2 regions of the Maridesulfovibrio frigidus DSM 17176 genome follow, and region 2 is predicted to be linked to the other one. Evidence: riboswitches for the same ligand, from Rfam matches in the RefSeq annotation. Region 2 holds a riboswitch; the other holds the start of a gene.

The links. Region 2 has a riboswitch for cobalamin ahead of BR06_RS0110420 (adenosylcobalamin-dependent ribonucleoside-diphosphate reductase). Riboswitches for the same ligand answer to the same signal wherever they lie in the genome.
Region 1: linked by a shared signal. The riboswitch ahead of BR06_RS0100270 (sirohydrochlorin cobaltochelatase) and the one ahead of BR06_RS0110420 (adenosylcobalamin-dependent ribonucleoside-diphosphate reductase) in region 2 are both predicted to bind cobalamin.

Annotation. Positions count from the first base shown of each region.
Region 1 is NZ_JONL01000001.1:47,212-50,338, reverse strand. Features, by position in the region: gene ilvC (ketol-acid reductoisomerase) at 1-182, shown strand, start outside; gene infA (translation initiation factor IF-1) at 646-864, shown strand; gene tsaA (tRNA (N6-threonylcarbamoyladenosine(37)-N6)-methyltransferase TrmO) at 1,002-1,388, opposite strand; cobalamin riboswitch at 1,594-1,795, shown strand; gene BR06_RS0100270 (sirohydrochlorin cobaltochelatase) at 1,912-2,811, shown strand; gene BR06_RS0100265 (FecCD family ABC transporter permease) at 2,840-3,127, shown strand, end outside.
Region 2 is NZ_JONL01000004.1:253,850-256,976, forward strand. Features, by position in the region: gene BR06_RS0110420 (adenosylcobalamin-dependent ribonucleoside-diphosphate reductase) at 1-1,557, opposite strand, end outside; cobalamin riboswitch at 1,792-1,936, opposite strand; gene BR06_RS0110430 (ferredoxin-thioredoxin reductase catalytic domain-containing protein) at 2,300-2,722, opposite strand; gene BR06_RS0110435 (YbgA family protein) at 3,056-3,127, shown strand, end outside.

The DNA of each region.
Region 1 (3,127 bases), on a different contig from region 2:
GCCGTAAAGAAATGAAAAAGATCCTCAAAGAAATCCAGCAGGGTGAATTTGCTAAAGAATTCATCGTTGAAAATATGTCTGGTAAAGCTCATTTCAACGCAATGCGCCGCATTAATGCAGAGCATCCGGTTGAAGTCGTTGGAGCTGATCTTCGCAAAATGATGAGCTGGCTTAAAAAATAGTCCAGCTGATTTAGTTTGATTTAAATTTAGCCCGCAATAAAAAGATGATCCATTCACTTTTTTATTGCGGGCTATTCTTTTTTCTATTTTATTTATGCAAGCTACATGACTTATTAGAGAGCTTAGTGTCAGCTTAATATCATAGATTGTCTGTATAGGGATTTGTTATAAAAGGGCGCAAGTGGTTTGTAGAATTGGAAAAGTCTGTCAATATTAGTATTAGCTGTTTTAATGTTCACGGTGTTTTGGTAGATTCCTTTAAATATTTGCGCTGGTAATTCGTTGCGATTTGGTATAAAGCCCCTTTGTGCTGGTGAGAAAAACTTTTTTCGCCATTTCCGAATTATACCTAAAGACAGTCTTGATAGTAGTTTCCGATATACGGAAATATCAATAATAAAGCCTGCTGTTACTTAAGCGTTAGCAGGCTTCTCGTATTCATTTTTAAAACACGGAAAATATTTTGGCAAAAGAAGAAGGCATTGCAGTTAATGGCACCGTAGAAGAAGCACTCCCGAATGCTATGTTCAGAGTAGAGCTCGAAAACGGTCACGTAGTATTGGCACATATTTCTGGTAAAATGCGTAAATTCCGCATCAGAGTAATGCCCGGTGATAAAGTTACGGTTGAACTTTCTCCGTACGACTTGACTCGCGGCAGAATTACTTACCGTCCTCGTTAAGTACTAGTCGGTAGATTTTAGCGGTTTGAATATCGCTAAAATATTCCCCACGCGGGGTCGCTCTAATATAGACGGCCCCGTGGGAAGAGTAGTGTAAATTTCTCTTCCTTTTTTTTGCGCCCTTTTTTTGAGGGCTTTTATGCGTTCTTTATATCCAGTAGCGGGGTTCCGTTTATTGCTTCTAAAGGCGTAACTTTGATAGTTTGCCCTTCTATGTGCGTAATTGTTACCGGATGCATACCAATGGGGTTAGGGCGATCAGGTGAACGTGTAGAAAACACTCCACGCATGGGGATTGATTCATTGCCGCGTGGGTGTACCTTTAAATAGTTTCTGTCCGCTTCATGCAGCCATGTCAGTAAAACGATCTCCATCCCGACCTTGAGACCATCCATTGCATCAGAAAATTCTTCTTCAATCCGTAAGGTCGCAACAATTCCACCTTCATCTCCCTGTCTCGGCGTATCAGATCTTTTTTTAAAGTCCGATTGTACATATCCAATTATTTTCAGAGAAGTGTCCATTTTGTCCTTTTATTTTGGGGTATTATGATGCTGTCATACTTAAAGAATGAGTTGTATTTATGACTTGTTTGCATTAAGGCATCCAGCTAAGTTCTGTAGGATGTTACCGTTAGAATTATTTATAAACGATTTTTTTTCAAATAGGAATCGGCAATAACTATTGCTGCGAATATTGATCTCGGCATTGACAGCAGGAGAGATCACGAATATCAATTTTTTCAGTGGTGCTCTTACGAGCTTAAAAGGGAATCCTGTTTAAATCAGGAGCGGACCCGCCGCCGTGAGTCCTATATAATTGAACCCCGTAGCCGATTTTAATCAGGCTTAGCGTGTCACTGAAATTTTATTTCGGGAAGGCCGGGTAAGATGGGACAAGTCGGAAGACCTGCCAACACTGATGATATGCTATGCTTTGATAGATAACGGGGCTTTTATCTATTGAAAAATCCGTATAGCTACGCGTGCTTTGCATGTGTAGGTGCGGGCTGTTTTATTTTAAGCCCCCAAATAAATGGAGACTGTTATGCAGTATCGTTTTGGGGTTAAACAAAAAGCACTTTCTGCTTTTATCCTTCTTTTTCTACTCATTCTTCCCTCAATTGTTCTCGCCGGACATGGCGAACCTGCGGCTGTTAAGAAAGGCATTCTTCTGATTGCTTTTGGATCAACTATGGATGAAGCGCAGGTGTCTTTCGATAACTTAGATGCCGCTGTTAAAAAGTCTTTTACTGACGTTCCTGTACGGTGGTCATTTTCATCTGCCATTATTCGAAAGGTACTAGCTGAAAAAGGGCGTGTCATTGATTCGCCTGTGACGGCCCTTTCAAAAATGATGGATGACGGCTTCACGCATGTTGCTGTTCAGTCATTGCACACCATTCCCGGCAAAGAATATTTCGGCATCCTTGAGACGGCTAAAAGGTTTGAGGGCATGCCTAAGGGGATGTCTAAGGTTACTGTTGGCAAGCCTCTTCTTTATTCGGATGAAGATATGGTTCGAACAGCGACAGCTATTGCTGCCAATATCCCTAAAGAACGCAAAGCTAAAGATGCTGTTGTTCTAATGGGACATGGAACGCATCATAGTGCCAATATTTACTATCCTGGATCTCAATATTATTTTTCAAACATTGACCCTAAAATATTTGTAGGAACCGTTGAAGGTTCTCCTACTCTTGATGATGTCAAAAATAAACTTGCCAAAAGCAAGGCTAAGAAAGTCTACCTGATACCATATATGTCTGTTGCTGGTGACCATGCACGTAACGACATGGCTGGTGACGAGGCTGATTCTTGGATGTCAGAGTTGACCAAAGCTGGCTATAAATGCGTACCTGTTCTTAAAGGTAGTGCAGAACTCCCGCAGGTCGTAGATATCTGGGTCGATCATCTTAAAGTAGCTTTTAAAAATCTAGATTCTTAAGCTGAATTAATTCAAGGGGCGGTAAAATATGGAAACATTGGAAAAAAGGAGAGTTAAGGCTGTTGCTGTACTCTTGTCTCTTGTCCCTGTTTCTATTTTTGCCGCCTGCTTGTTTGGTGCATATGATACGTCGGTTGAGCAAGTTTTTGGCGTGTTCAAATCTGCGATCTTCGGAGATGCGGAAAGTACGAAGTCGTCGCTATCTTTTATAGTTACAGATTTAAGGCTCAGTAGAATATGCCTGTCTTTTTTGGTGGGTATGTCGCTTGCTGTTGCCGGAACCGTATATCAAGGTATTTTGCGAAATCCATTGGCT
Region 2 (3,127 bases):
TATGGCTTTATCCCGCAGAATATTTTTGACAAAGGATATGGATTCTTCACTTCCGTAGCGCATGCCCATCATTGCCAGCATGTCTCCTAGCCCAGTAAATTCTATACCGATTCTTTTTCCATACTTATCCGCATCGCGGTGTTTCTGGAGAGGATGCTTATCCTGATTGAAGTCGGACATAGTATCCATAAAGGCCATTGTCCGGGCTAGGTCGTTGTGAAATAGATCCGCGTCGAATTTAGCTTCTTTGGTAAAGGGGTTGGCTACATACCTATACAAAACCATGGCGCCGAGAAGGCAATTGTTCCAGTAGCTAAGGCTTTGCTCGCCACACGGATTGGTGGACATGGGCTTGAGCCGTAGGGGATCAATATATGTACCGGGGGTATTGCGCTGTGTTGTATCCTGATAAAGGATGCCCGGATCACCTGACTGCCACGCAGAATCGCTGATTTCTTCGAGCAGTTTACGCGCGCTGACTGTTTCATACGGTTTGAAAGGAAGGTTAAGATCCTTCCAACTGCTGTAGTCGCCGTCCCAGATATCATTATATACGGACTTTATAGGATCGAATATGTCTGAAGTCTCGTTGCGACGCCTAGTAAGGATGAAGGTCAGTGTATCGCTAGGAAGAACAGCTTGATCATCATTCTCTGGAAGATGCGGCTGGACCTTGATCAAATGTTTTTTTGGATCAACGGAAATTACTTTGTAGACAATCTCAGCCTCAAGACGATCTCCTACTTGCGGATCAAGGGCGTCATATACTTCTGGAAGAAGCTGTAAGGTGTCGGAATCACATATTTTACCTGTTATTTTTACACGGTCGGGAAAAATAAAGGTCCAGTCCTTGTCTTCTTCAACGGCCTGCATGAACTCATCAGTAATTTTGACGCTGATATTTGCCCCGAATACATCTTGAGTTTTGCCCGTGAGGGAATCAACTCCAAATATTTCTTCAGGTTTACTTTTGCACCAGATGAAACGACGAGTGTCAGGGTGCCTGATGTCCAGAGATATCATGAGCGCGCCGCGTCTGCCGTTTTGACCTATGGTGTTCGTTAATTCACTGAAAAGAGGCATGAAGCTGACAGCTCCGGAGGAAGTGACCGCAGCATTATTTACAGGGTCTCCCGAAGGGCGCAATATTGTGATGTCGACCCCGCTGCCTCCACGGTAGGAATAGGTCCTGGCAAGTTTTTTTTGAGCCTCAAAGATTCCTTCCAAAGAGTCGGATTCGATCTTGGCTAAATAGCAATTGCTGAGGGAGCATTTTATATAGTCGTTACCTAACCCGGATAAAATGGAACCGGCAGGTATGAAGCGTCCGGACTGGAGCATTTCACATACCTGTTGGTTCTCTTGCTTATCAAATTTGGACTGTTTTAAATATTCGCGGCAAAGCCTGTGTTTGACGTCAGTAAAAGAGTGCTCTTGAAGGCGCCCTTTGCGGTCACGGATTTGATATTTTTTTGAGCTAACTGTTTCTTGAAAACGTGTGTGTTCTTCAAGGGCCATCTTAGCTGATTCGCGGGTGATAACGGAGTGTTCAGTCATTAAAAAAGGTCCTTTGAAGTGATTGTCTGCCCTAACCTTTGGCCACAGTGCAAGACGCTAGCGATATCACAATTTTAAAATTGCTAACATGCAAGGCTCCACGTGGAGAATAAGGAGTGAGCTTGTGGTGCAGGCGGCCCAGAAGGCTCGTTCTGCGGGATTTTTTTGGGCCGGATGTCCTTTTTCAATTGTCAGAATAGACAGGCGCATCCGGGGAATTGAAAATGTCTGCATAATGCAGGCATGCTTCAGGCAGGGGGGCTGGCTTTTTTTAATCCTTAACGGTTAAAAAATACAGCGGCAGAACCGCCCCGGAATCTAACCGGGTTCCCTCATTATAGGTCTAAAAAAATCAGACTCCTGAAGTTCAAAATCAACGAAAGTAAGTCTAACAAATCAGCGTTTTGGGTCAAGGTCTTTCTAGACTTTTTCATGTTCAAATCTCTTTAGCCCATGGGAGAGTAGGGATGACGTGGAGGTGGACGGTAGTTATCCACAGGCAATCTCTTTTTTGTTCATAACCATTTAAGAGACTGTTTTAATATAAATTATTAACATTTTACTGATTAATATATTTATGTCCTTTGCAAAAAAAAATGAACGGGTTGGCGCATTGCCACAGGAATAGCAATGCCGCCAATCTGAACAATTAATATTTTCATAAGCGCTGCGCTGAACTTTCGCTTCGGCAGGCTTTAACTAAATTATAATTACTGATGCTTATGGTTACAGATATCCGCTATTACGGAGAAACAGTTTTAGCTTCAGCCGTTTTAATTTCGGTAGGTCGGTGTTGTCCTTTGCGCCCTTTTTCCGGTGCGGGATCAGCAACAAGGCCGTAAGTGGTCAGCCCGTCATGGTCTTTAGGAAGGTGCTCAGTTATGGGATTTCCTTCTGAATTAACAAAGAGCAGACAGTGGCAGTATTTATACTGTTTCATGTCGTCACAAGGGCAGAGCCAGGTCCGCTCCTGCACCGCTTCCTGTTTGTCAGGATAGAACTGGCAGGGACATAGGGGCCTCTTCAACAGATTCAAATGGTTGGTAAGGCCGCCAACAACTGCTTCAGTTACATCCGGCATGGGGTGTGTCTGTAGTCCGGTACGTACACAGTTTTTTTCTACATAATTGAGTATCAGTTTTTGATTCTCTTCAGATTGGTTCATTAAAAAATACCCTCAATTGGTTTTTGTTCAATTAATTAAGTTAATATTTATTTGTAGTTGTCAGTAGGAAGTGCTCCACTGACTACTTTGAATTGCTTCAGTACATTTAGACGTGCGTTACAGGTCTGGCAAGCATTGAATTTTCATTAGCCTTAGTTTGTAGCGTAATTTCTATAGTGAGTTGCGCAAAACTAATAAATAATGTTGGTGTTTTGCATAAGCTCATATTAAAATCTATTGACATGTGTTCTAAGAGAAGGAGCTGGCAGATTTTGTTGTGCTGATTTTTTGTTGAGGAGTATTTCTGTAAACACGTACAGATGAGGTGGTTTAATGGTTATGCTAGAAAACGAGATGGGCGGTAAAATAAAGCTAGGAATCGCTAAGTGTCTTCTTGGACATAAA